4 regions of the Cytobacillus sp. FSL W8-0315 genome follow, and region 1 is predicted to be linked to each of the others. Evidence: a T-box and tRNA genes for the amino acid it is inferred to sense, from the RefSeq annotation. Region 1 holds a T-box; the other regions hold tRNA genes.
What was found. The T-box of region 1 lies ahead of argS (arginine--tRNA ligase). A T-box ahead of a tRNA ligase gene usually reads a tRNA of that ligase, here a tRNA-Arg.

Region 1 (3,164 bases):
TCAGCATATCTTCAAGTGAAAATTCAATATTATTCATGCGGTCATTTTTCAGATCATGGAACAGAATAGCCCCGATGCCGACTGCTTCAGCGACTTCATCTTTGTTTTCCAAGCCGGGATTTTTAGCTTCGATATTGGTCTTTGCCAGAAGGATTGCTTCATTCAGGACCTCCTCAAGAAGGATGACTCTGCCTTTTCGGGTAGACATCTTTTTCCCATCTTTTAAATAGAGGCCAAAAGGGACATGTGTCATATTATCCGCCCACTCATAACCCATCTTTTTAATAACGCTTTTAACCTGCCTGAAATGGATGCTCTGTTCCTGACCGACAATGTATAGGGAATGATCAAACTGATAGGTTTCTTTTCTATAAAAAGCTGCAGCGAGATCCCGTGTTGCATACAGAGTCGCTCCGTCGGATTTTTTTATCAGGCATGGAGGAAGGTCTTCATCAGGCAGTTGAACCACCTCTGCGCCATCAGACTCAGCCAGCAGGTCTTTTGCCATGAGTTCCTCTATGACGGGTTCCATTTTATCATTATAAAAAGCTTCACCATTGTATGAGTCGAAATGAATGCCAAGCATATCATAAACCCGCTGGAATTCTTTCAATGATTCTTCTCTAAACCAGCTCCAGAGTGCCTGAGCTTGCTCATTTCCGTTTTCAAGCTCTTTGAACCAGGAACGCGCTTCATCTTCAAGGGCTGGGTTAGCTTCTGCTTCTTCATGGAAGCGTATATATAGGCTAAGCAGTTCCTTTATGGGATTTTCCTTCACTTTATCCGGGCTGCCCCACTTTGTATAAGCGGTGATCAGCTTGCCGAATTGTGTGCCCCAGTCGCCTAAGTGGTTGATTCTGACCGCTGTATAACCGCATTTTTCGGCCAGGCTGCCGAGGGCGTTTCCAATGACCGTAGACCGCAAATGGCCCATGGAGAAGGGCTTTGCGATGTTTGGCGAAGAGAAATCAAGCACGGCTGTTTTGCCTGCGCCATCATTCAGCTGTCCATATTCTTTTCCTTCGTTCAAAATTTTTTCCATTATGACTGCACCGGCTGACTCTTTGGAAAAGAAGATATTAATGTAAGGACCAGCAGCCTCTGCTTTTTCGATATGCGGTCCCTGAATCAGGCACGCTGTCTCGCCAGCAATAGAGGCAGGTGACTTCCTGAATGCTTTTGCAAGTGTAAAACAGGGAAAAGCAAGATCGCCATGTGCCGGATTCTTTGGCGTTTCGATTAAGTCCGCAATTGCTTCGTCAGAAAGCTGCCCATTCAGCACTGAAGCCAGCTGAGCTGTGAAAATAGCTTTGAAATTGATCATATTAACACCTCCTGGAAAATAAAAAAGCCCGTCTCTATATAAAAATAGAGACGAGCTGAAATCTACCCGCGGTACCACTCTGATTGTCCAAAGGACCTCTTTTGAAAGGACGTTTCAAAATATGCTTGAACGTATTTCCTAAAGGGGTTTGGTAACGGGACTCCTTACCCGGCATAGCCTACTTTTCTTTCAGCTATGCATCTCCGAAGTGCGCTTCACGAAAGGATTTCCCGACAGGCTTGCACCGTCCCTGTCTCGCTTTTAGGAAAGAGCCCTTTGCTACTCTCTTCATCATAGACACTAGATATATTAATGTTATTATACGCTGTTGGAATTATTTTGCAACATAATTTGAATCCGTTGAAAACATATAAGTTCTGTGATGGTACCGGATGCTGAAAATCAGGCCCATCGCCATCATGTTTCCCATAAGCGAGCTTCCGCCGTAGCTGATAAACGGCAGCGGAATGCCGGTGATTGGCAGTACCTGAATAGTCATACCGATATTTTGAAATACATGGAAGGTGATCATACTGATGACCCCGACGCAAATATAGGTATTAAAAGGGTCGGTCGTCTCCAAGCCGGTTTTAGTTAAGTGATAGATGAGCAGAAAGAAAAGGCTGATTACTACACTTGCACCAAAAAAGCCGTACTCCTCGCCAATGACGCTAAAAATAAAATCAGTATGGGCATCAGGCACATACACCTGTCTGTCAGTAAACCCTTTTCCGGATATTAATCCTGAGCCGATTGCGAGCATGGAGTTGTACAGCTGCATTCCGGCTCCCTGCTTGTGATTAACCGGGTCAAGCCAGGAATAAATTCGGCTGAACTGATAGGGGTCTATCCCAAGGTACTTCTCTAAAATCTCCGGTGCTATGATGACCAGATAGAGCACCGTTCCCGCGAAAGCGCCAAGGATTCCATAAATCGGAACAAGGATTTTCCAGGTGATCCCGGAAACCAGGATGATTCCAGTTAATATGGCGATGATGACAAGGGCGGTACCCAGGTCTTCAATAATAATCAATCCTAATGGAGGCAATGTGGCTGCCCCTAATTTGATTAGAAGGAAAAAGTCCGTGCCTGCAGTCTTTGCCTGATATTTCAGATGGTGGTCAGCGATGACTTTGCTGAGGGCAATGATAAGGAATACCTTAACAAACTCTGAGGGCTGCACAGAACCAAGTCCAGGAATGATATACCACAATGTAGCCCCTTTGCGCTCTGGTGCAATGCTTTCCGGTGCAATGAATAACCCGACAAGCAATAGGATGCCTAAACCGTACAGCAGCCAAGTAAGCCTTCTGATTTGCTCGCTGTCAAAATACATGACAATTGCCACAATGATAGCTCCGACAACATAATTTTTTATTTGTGAGACGACAAAATTCCCTTCATATTGATTGGAGGATTGTCCGCTGTAAATAGCGATGCAGCTGATGAGGAAAAATAGCAGCAGAAGAAAGCATAACGTCCAATCGAACCGGTCTGAGAATCTATTATTCTTGTTCATTTGTATACACCTGGTTTCTGTACCTTTTTACATTTTTATCCTAACAAAGAAAAATAAACCTTACAATGGAGAACAGAATACATTTTTTCTCTGCATGTAGTTAGACGAATGAATCAGCATGATGGTTTCCTGTATTTTCAAAAAACCGGGCAGGCTGCAATTTAAAATTTTTTCTCATCGGCAAAGATATTTTCAGTTATTTTTGCTACAATAAGAGAATAAAATACTGGATGTTTAACAGGCAGTTTCAAAAAGAAGCTGTCTTTTTACTAATTTGTGAAGGCGCTTGCGCTATTCTTATCTGTCTAGCTCAGTGCTTTT
Region 2 (3,164 bases), 3.9 Mb from region 1:
TTATTAAAATACTTGCCTATTTTAAACTTTTTTGACCTGGACGATTCTTTTCTTTCCTTATTGCCAGGTATAAATTTTCTTACCCCTTTCAACATAACTTCCCCCTTTATGATTGAACCAGATGCGAACAATTGAACTAGTATGTACCTAATTCTTTTTTACTATTCTTTCAATTCATTATAATAGAACAAATAAGACATTTGAAGATTATTTTTCCAATTTTTCATTTTAATAAAGCCTTCCCTGCACCTATTCCCTTTAAAATCTTACCTTAAAAAACCTGATTTTCTCACGTCAGCATCAATCATGACATACTAATCGGACTACTCCCTTTTATCTGCGACAAAAATGATTTTCTTTAAATAAAATTTGAAACAGATTTAAATTAAATCCATTCAAGCCATATAATATATGAAGTAACAAGCAATATTTATTTGTATAACAGTAATTTCTAATTAGTATGACAGCATTTTCAGAGTTAGAAGTTTTTACTTTTTCTGTAAATTAAACCTTCTATTTACACGAGAAAAGAAGTTTGCTTCATGTTAAAGTGGGTAAAGAAAGAAAGAGTATTTATGGGGGTCTTTAATAGAGGAGGACTTATGAAACAACGTGACTATTACTTCGACAACACGAAGTTTATTTTAATCTTCTTTGTCGTTTTCGGACATTTACTCCGCTCTTTTATTGAAGATAATGAAACAATCTATACTTTATATAAGGTAATCTACACGTTCCATATGCCAGCATTTATACTGGTATCCGGTTTTTTTGCAAAAGGCTTTTATAAAAAAGGCTATATAAAGAAAATTGCAAAAAAGCTCATACTGCCATATATTATTTTTCAGGTTATTTATTCGATCTTCTATTATTTTTTATATAATAAAGGCACCTTTGAGTTGGATCCTTTTAACCCGCATTGGTCTTTATGGTTCCTGATCAGTATGTTTTGCTGGAATATCATGCTTTTATTCTTTGCAAAGTATAAAGCGGTTTATTCCCTGGCAGCTGCTTTTATCATTGGGCTTGCTGTCGGATATGCCGATTGGATTTCAAACTATTTAAGTTTATCGAGAACATTTGTGTTCTTTCCTTTATTCCTATTGGGTTATTATTTAAAGAAGGAGCATTTCTATGCGCTATTCCAGCCAAAGTTCAGAATTAGTGCATTAGCAATCTTTGCTGTAGTCTTTATAGGCTTTTACCTCTATCCTGAAGTGGACTATAAGTGGCTGCTTGGCTCAAAGCCATATACTGAAATGGGGGCAGCTTCAATTGGGGCAGTCTTAACGAGATTGGGCTTTTATGTCCTAAGTTTAATAATGGTATTTAGCTTCTTTGCTTTTGTGCCCAGCAAACAATATTTCTTTACTGATTTAGGAAAAAATACACTTTATGTCTATCTGCTTCACGGATTCTTTGTACGGGTATTCAGGGAAAGTGATGTACAGGGCTTTTTCAGCAAACCGGAAAACTTCCTGCTGCTTGCCGGAATATCGCTGCTGCTGACTTTGCTTCTCTCAAGCAAACTGATTACTTCATTTGCGCAGCCTATTATAGAACTGAGAACATCACAGCTAAAGAAGCTAAAAGATAGATCAAAGGCATATGCCAGATTTTATCGTAAAAAACTTACAAGTTAGAACAGAAACCGGTCATGTATTAATGGCCGGTTTTTACTTTAGTCATAACTATTGACCATTTTTGATTATGGGATTATAATAAATAACTGTGTTATATTATTTTGTCCCAGTAGCACAGCTAAGCATAAACATCCCTGAATTACATCCCTGTAGCTTTGTTTCGACGCATTTGCTCCCTTGTATTGGGCTTGCAGAGGAAAAAACAGGATATACCAGTCTTATCTGCACTACAAAAAATATACTTACGCCAATATGTCCCAGTAGCTCAGCTGGATAGAGCGACAGCCTCCTAAGCTGTAGGTCGTGAGTTCGAATCTCGCCTGGGACGCTACAATAGAAAAGCGCGAAACCCATGTATATCAATGGTTTCGCGCTTTTTATTTTATTCAATTTGTTTATTCATAAACATTAATAATCTAAGGTTGGGGTCGGTTTGGGGTCGGAACGATTTTTATTTATGATTTCATACCTCTAATCGGCCACTAAAGCCCCTGTTGTTGGTTAAGACATCAGTGTTGTTTAAAAAGAAAAAGCTGCCTGATTAGCAGCTAATGTTGAAGTTAAGAATCCGTTAGTTAATTACATTCATCTTCAATAACACATGAATATATTAAACATAAAAAAGTGTAATAGAGGAATCACATTAATCGGGACTTCTCAAATTTATGCTGATAAACACTTCAAATAAGTTATGATTATTCACTTTGTGACCGATAACCTAAATCCAAATAATAATTATTTTAATATTCGACGTGCAATTCGGTTAAACAATTCAACTGCATGCGGAAGAATTTCTTCTTCAATATCAAACTTTGGATTATGATGCGGTGCGGGTATAGTGGAACCTACAATCATATAAGTCCCTTTTCCCCCTAAATCTTGGACTCGTTTTATCATAAAGCTAGCATCTTCACTCCCGAGTCCTTTACCTTCACCATTTCCAAATGATGTAAATCCTTCTGCTTGCTTTGCCTCTTCTATAGTTAACTCAACCAGTTCATTGTCACAGGTAATTGGGATAGCGGCACCAATAACTTCAATTTGATGATCAAGCTCATGCATAGATGCACTGTGAGTAATGATATTTCTAACTCTCTCCTCCAAATCTTTATTCTCCTCTTCGGTAAGAGCCCTAGTCTCAATATTCATTTTTGCATATTGGGGAATGATATTAGTTGCTGTTCCACCCTCTAAGATTCCTACGTTAACTCGGGTGGGTCCTGTACTAAAGCGCGGGATAGCATGTATATTTAATAAGGCGGTACTAGCACCCAACAAAGCATTTCTACCCATTTCCGGATTACCGCCTGCGTGAGCAGCAACACCATAGTAGTGAGCTATCATTTTCGTGGAGGAAAGGAAGTGCGTTGAACCACCATGGAACTCACCAGTCGGAACATCTGCACCTAGATGATGACAAAACATATAATCCACATCATCTAATAACCCCTTCTGTACAATTGCATATGCTCCGCGAACTCCTTCCTCTGCTGCCTGAAATATCAGCTTTATTGTCCCAGC
Region 3 (3,164 bases), 1.3 Mb from region 1:
TGAAGCACGCCCGCACCAGCCAGGATGACAGGCTTTTTCGATCGGCTGACCGCTTCAGTTAATTTCCTTATTTGCAGGTAATTTGGTTTTAATGTCGGCTGATATCCCGGCAGATTCACTTCCTTTTCTTCCTCAGGCTGATCTGAAACTCCCGCAGCGATGTCTTTAGGTATATCGATCAGTACTGGTCCTGGCCTGCCGGTTGAAGCTATATAAAAAGCTTCTTTAACAATTCTCGGGATATCTTCAATGCTGCGGACCTGATAATTGTATTTTGTAATTGGAGTGGTTATCCCCAGGATATCTGCCTCCTGAAAGGCGTCTGATCCAATGACTCCCGTTGCCACCTGGCCTGTAAAAACAATCAGCGGAAGTGAATCCATCATTGCGTCCGCAAGCCCGGTAACAATATTAGTGGCTCCTGGGCCTGAAGTGGCAATTACAACGCCCGGCTTTCCAGATATCCGGGCATACCCTTCAGCAGCATGAATTCCTCCCTGTTCATGACGCGGCAGCACATGAAGAATCTCTGAATGATACAGTTTGTCGTAGAGTGGAAGAACAGCTCCTCCAGGATAACCAAAAATCACTTCAACATTTTCTTTCTCCAAGGCTCTTAATAACAGATCAGCACCGGTGACAGGATGTGTCTCCGTTTTTGTTTCTGTTAAGGCAGCTTCCTGCAGCATTTGTTGATAACCTCCTCATGTTTATATAATTCCAATATAAAAAGCCCTTCCACCCCTAAAGACACCTATCGATTGTAGGTATAAGGGATGAAAAGGCTTTGATAACCTGTTCCACGGTACCACCCTGATTCACGCTTATAGTGCGTGCACTCATGAACAGCCAAATGCTGTCCGTTTTGATAACGGGTGAAGAACACCCGGCAGCCCCTAATCGATCATCTTTCAGGACTGCGCTCAGAGGTGAGTTCATTTTAAGAGGGCATTACCGGTTTTCAGCAGGTCCGGCTCTCTGTGAATGCCTGTCATAAAACTACTTATCCTCTTCTACGCTTTTCATATTCTGATTTCAACCTCATTACACTAACGCTTTAAACCGTTGAATTATTAAATAAAAAAAACCCAAGAAGCTTATTACAAGAATGTTTTCACTAAGATGAAGGTTATAATTCTATTTAACTTAAAGGTGTGAATTTCTTATATTGAGGACTATCTTACGCCCATTTTTATCAGCCGTCAACACCCTTTTTATGAATTATTTGATAATTTCGATTAGTCTGTTTTTGTGTATCCGCTTACATTGTTGATATATTCACATTCTCTGGGACAAAAAAATTTTAGATAATTTTTTTATGAAGGGGTATAACAGCTGAAATTGGTTTAAATTTAAGAGGTTTTAAAATGGCTTAAGTACTGAAGGTTCCACTGGCAGACTACTGTTATTAAAACTAAATTAAAAATAAAAAAACTCACCAAAAAGGTGAGTAAGAATTCGGTAAGATATGTAGTGCTGCCAGATGTGTAAATGGCGTCCCAGGAGAGATTCGAACTCCCGACCGACGGCTTAGAAGGCCGTTGCTCTATCCAGCTGAGCTACTGGGACGTATTGAATATTTTTTCTTGATTGAGATTAATTAACTCAACGACAAGATTTATTATATTAAACAAATGTTAAGAAGTCAACACTTTGTAAGATATTTTTTTATTATTGAGGGAAGACTGGCTTCCCTCAGTTATTATATTCAAATTACTCGCTTTTTACCAGTGAAAAATTTTGTGTCAGTTCAGGAATTTTCCCATTAGATAAGTCATACACATCCAGTGTAACATCCTTTCCCCTGGCTTCCAGTATGACATATGTTTTTTCCTTTCTTCCTCTGGGCAGCCATATGCTTCCGGGGTTAATAAATAATATCCCATCGGACATTTCAGCTCCCAGACCGTGTGAATGGCCAAAGCATACGATATCTGCTTCCATTTCACGTGCCTTGTATGATAGATTCATTAAGGTAGACTTAACGGAATATCTGTGGCCGTGTGTGACGAAAAAGCGGAGTCCCCCAGCTTCTTCTACTCTATCCTCCGGGAACGCTGCCTCAAAGTCACAATTTCCTCTTACAGCAGCGTAGCCTCTTAATGAGTCATGATCTGCCTGAAGCTCAGAATCTCCGCAATGAATCATCAAATCCATATCAGGATGCATTTCGCGGATTTGGCTGAGTTCAGAGGTTAACCCATGGCTATCACTGACTATCAGAACCTTCATGAGTTCTCAGCTCCGGTCACAAAAGAAGGAAGCAGCTCCTCCAGCTTTTTGAGAGCATTCGCCCTATGGCTGATCTGGCTTTTTTCCTCCGGCATTAATTCAGCCATTGCTTTGTTTTTTTCTTCTGTAAAGAAAATAGGATCATAGCCAAATCCATTAGTCCCTCTTTTTTCTCTTAAGATATGGCCTTCACAAGTTCCTGCAACTGTTACAGTAGTTTTTCCGGGTGCAGCGATTGCAAGAGCACAATAGAACCGCGCCTGCCGCTTATGATCCGGAATACTTTCGAGCTCATCCAGAACCTTTTCCATGTTTTTCTGGTCGTTTTTTTCTTCTCCTGCATAGCGGGCTGAATAGATGCCTGGCTTTCCTCCAAGCGCATCAATGATCAATCCTGAATCATCGGCAATTACCATTCTTCCAAAAGCTTCAGAAACGGCTTCCGCTTTCAGAATGGCATTCTCTTCAAACGTGCTTCCTGTTTCCTCTACATCGTGAAAATCAGGATAATCCAGCAGCGTTTTAACTTCATACCCAAGAGGTTTGAACATCCGTTCAAACTCTCTGGCTTTGCCTGCATTTTTAGTAGCGATAATCACTTCCTGCATGCTATGACCTCCCCTCCAGCTTTTCTCTTTTACTTAGAATACTTTCTGTGATTTTCTCTCCAAGCGCAGCCTTTTGAAACTCAAACAGCTCTGATATCCCTTCCTGTGCAGCACCCAGCATTTCCTGCAGCTGGGTATAAGAAAAAGTCGCTTCTTCTCCCGTTCCCTGAAGCTCCACAAACTCACCGCTGCCAGTCATAACGACATTCATATCTACTTCCGCTGAGGAGTCTTCAATATAATTCAAATCCACTGCAGCCTGCTTATTTTTAAGAATTCCCACGCTTGTGGCAGCAAGGAAATCATTGATTGGGTAGTGAGCAA
Region 4 (3,164 bases), 810 kb from region 1:
CCTCCTATCATTTGGAGATCTTTTCACTTTACAAGGAGCATAATGACTCCCTGTGTGAATTGATGAATACGTTCGGGCTGAACAGCAAAACGCTTGAACGGAAAAAAGGCTATATCACGTATTTAAAGGAAGCCGAAAAAATAACGGAGTTCCTAAATATTATCGGTGCACACGCAGCTCTGCTCCGGTTTGAAGACATCCGGATTGTCCGCGATATGCGAAACTCGGTCAACCGGCTCGTAAATTGTGAAACAGCGAACTTAAACAAAACAATTGGAGCTGCTTTGCGCCAGGTGGAAAATATCCGGTTCATCGATCAAACTGTCGGACTTCAGGTTCTTCCTGACAAACTGCGGGAAATTGCCGAATTGCGTGTAGCTTACCAGGATGTCACTTTAAAAGAGCTTGGGGAAATGGTCTCAGGCGGAAATATCAGTAAATCGGGTATTAATCACAGATTAAGAAAAATAGATGAAATCGCTGAGAAACTCCGGGCAGGCGACACTATAGATGCTCACTGATAGAGGGATCAGCAGGGAGGAGATATACAATGGCGGAAAAACAGGTTGAAGTTAAGCTGAAAACAGGATTACAGGCACGTCCGGCGGCATTGTTCGTACAGGAGGCCAATCGGTTCTCATCCGATATTTTTCTGGAGAAGGACGGAAAGAAGGTAAATGCCAAAAGCATAATGGGGCTGATGAGTCTGGCAGTAAGCTCAGGATCAGTCATTACCCTCAAGGCTGAAGGGAACGACGAAAACGAAGCTCTTGAGGCACTTGCGAACTATATTCAAAAGGAAAACTAAAACAACTCGCATCGGGAAGATGCGAGTTGTTTTTTTATGCTTATTATTTATCTTTCTTCTCATCCAAAGAGTTTCTGGTAATGATTTGGTCAACCAAACCGTATTCAAGAGCTCTTTCAGCTGTCATAAAGTTATCGCGGTCAGTGTCTCTCGCAATGACTTCAAGCGGCTGTCCAGTGCGCTCTGAAAGAATTGTGTTTAATTTTTCGCGAAGGAAAAGAATGCGCTTTGCAGCGATTTCAATTTCAGTCGCCTGTCCCTGAGCTCCGCCTAGTGGCTGATGAATCATGACTTCACTGTTTGGAAGGGCAAAACGCTTGCCTTTCTCACCAGCAGCAAGAAGGAACGCACCCATGGATGCTGCCATACCGATACAGATCGTTTGTACCTTTGGCTTGATAAATTGCATCGTATCATAAATAGCCATACCAGCTGTAATGCTACCGCCCGGGCTATTAATGTAAATGGAAATGTCTTTTTCAGGATTTTCTGCTTCAAGGAATAAAAGCTGGGCAACAATTGAGTTTGCCACATTGTCATCGATTGCGCTTCCCAGCATAATGATGCGGTCTTTTAAAAGGCGGGAGTAAATATCATAAGCGCGCTCCCCGCGGTTTGTTTGTTCAATAACTGTAGGGATTAAGTTCATTTTCCAATTCCTCCTTCAAGATAAGGTCAACACACAAGATGAACAAGCATGTTCTTCCAAGTAAAGAAAATTTTTTAACTCCTATGTATTATCATGATACACTGATGGTCAATTAAGGTCAAACAAATCGCATAGAATTCGTGCTTGATTCGTTCGACACTTTTTTCTGTGCTGTGCTATCTCATTCCATGATACCCATTGTTCCAATTTTTAAACTAAAAGGAGGCTTGCAAAGTGAATAAACTTATCATATAATTAGTTATCGTAGCGGCTGAGCGCTTGGTCAGCCACCTATTAAAATATCTGCCCTCGTGGTGCAACGGATAGCACGTGAGATTCCGGTTCTTAAGATGTGGGTTCGATTCCTGCCGAGGGCGCTGCCAAAACTCCTTGTCTGATATGGACAGGGAGTTTTTACTTTTTACGCTATCCGCAAATAAATCCAGCCTATGCGCACACAAAAAAATTTATCCGCAAGTAAATTGGCCCTATACGCAAATAAAATTCCTCTATCCGCACATAAATCTAAAAAACTTCCTAAACTTAAGCCTGAATTTCAAAAAAATCCTTAAAATCCACAGTTTTCACCATAAAAAATGAATATTCTTCCCTCTTCCATGCATATTGTGAAGTATTCAGAAAGATGGTAAAGTGCCCGTGCGATTGGCATTTGCCAAGAAATTTCCATACAACATTTACCTGGAATATTGTAAAATGGGGACAGGGGGAATGTACGATGAATTTGAAAGCTGGGTTATGGCAGCAGCAGACAATGAAATTAACAATGACACAGGAGCTGACGCAGGCGATTGCCCTTCTGCAATACAGCACACAGGAGCTTTCTGCTTTTTTGGAAAGCAAGGCGCTTGAAAATCCCCTTTTAAAAGTAGAGTCCGGTCAAGTCCAGACGATGGATCCCCGTTATGACCGTGTCAAACCGACGAGAATAAAAGTCGAAAAAGATAAAATAAATTGGATTGAGCAGATTGGCTGCGGAAAGACGATGAAGCTGGATGAATATTTGAAGTCGCAGCTTCATTTGAAATTAAACAAGGACGAACAAAAAGTAATTGAGCATCTTATTGAGAGCCTTGATGAAAACGGTTACTTGCGAGCGGATTTGCAGACAGCTGCCAAGGCGCTCCAGATGCCTCTTGAAAATATGGAACAGATGCTTGAAGAATTGCAGGAACTCGAGCCTGCTGGTGTTGGCGCGAGGAATCTCCAGGAGTGCCTTTCCCTGCAGATTAAGAGATTGCCAGAGAGAAATGAACTCGCTGAAATTATTTTAGATGAATACTTTACCTTTTTTGCGGAGAAGAAATGGAAAGAGATTTCCAAGCAGCTTGGTGTGGGGCTAAAAGAGATTCAGGAGGTATTCGACCTTGTGCAGACCTTGAATCCTAGGCCGGCTTCATCCTTCCAAAGCGAGAAATCGGCATATATAACACCGGACGTGATAATTAAGTGGGATGGAAGCTCCTTTTCTGTAAGTGTTTTTGATGAAGTGCTTCCTAAAATCAGTTTTAATGAAGGTTATTATAAAAAGTTTGCGGCCTCTGGAGACCGGAATGTCAGCCGCTTCCTTCAGGAAAAGCAGCAGGATTATCAATGGATCATGAGGAGCATAGAGCAGAGAAAAGAGACTCTTGCGAATGTGACCCTTAAAATCGTTGAAAAACAGCAGGACTTCTTTATAAAAGGACC

Region 2: it has a tRNA-Arg gene. The T-box ahead of argS (arginine--tRNA ligase) is inferred to sense a tRNA for this amino acid. The anticodon was not compared.
Region 3: it has a tRNA-Arg gene. The T-box ahead of argS (arginine--tRNA ligase) is inferred to sense a tRNA for this amino acid. The anticodon was not compared.
Region 4: it has a tRNA-Arg gene. The T-box ahead of argS (arginine--tRNA ligase) is inferred to sense a tRNA for this amino acid. The anticodon was not compared.

Annotation. Positions count from the first base shown of each region.
Region 1 is NZ_JBBOOC010000001.1:502,354-505,517, reverse strand. Features, by position in the region: gene argS (arginine--tRNA ligase) at 1-1,321, opposite strand, end outside; T-box leader at 1,368-1,628, opposite strand; gene MKY20_RS02750 (FtsW/RodA/SpoVE family cell cycle protein) at 1,659-2,843, opposite strand.
Region 2 is NZ_JBBOOC010000001.1:4,371,072-4,374,235, forward strand. Features, by position in the region: gene MKY20_RS22420 (methyl-accepting chemotaxis protein) at 1-95, opposite strand, end outside; gene MKY20_RS22425 (acyltransferase family protein) at 603-1,643, shown strand; tRNA gene MKY20_RS22430 (tRNA-Arg) at 1,898-1,971, shown strand; gene MKY20_RS22435 (amidohydrolase) at 2,379-3,164, opposite strand, start outside.
Region 3 is NZ_JBBOOC010000001.1:1,769,681-1,772,844, reverse strand. Features, by position in the region: gene ilvB (acetolactate synthase large subunit) at 1-689, opposite strand, end outside; T-box leader at 770-1,025, opposite strand; tRNA gene MKY20_RS08990 (tRNA-Arg) at 1,493-1,569, opposite strand; gene MKY20_RS08985 (metallophosphoesterase) at 1,714-2,232, opposite strand; gene MKY20_RS08980 (XTP/dITP diphosphatase) at 2,229-2,840, opposite strand; gene rph (ribonuclease PH) at 2,842-3,164, opposite strand, start outside.
Region 4 is NZ_JBBOOC010000001.1:1,314,116-1,317,279, forward strand. Features, by position in the region: gene whiA (DNA-binding protein WhiA) at 1-521, shown strand, start outside; gene MKY20_RS06720 (HPr family phosphocarrier protein) at 551-808, shown strand; gene clpP (ATP-dependent Clp endopeptidase proteolytic subunit ClpP) at 852-1,457, opposite strand; tRNA gene MKY20_RS06730 (tRNA-Arg) at 1,763-1,834, shown strand; gene rpoN (RNA polymerase factor sigma-54) at 2,194-3,164, shown strand, end outside.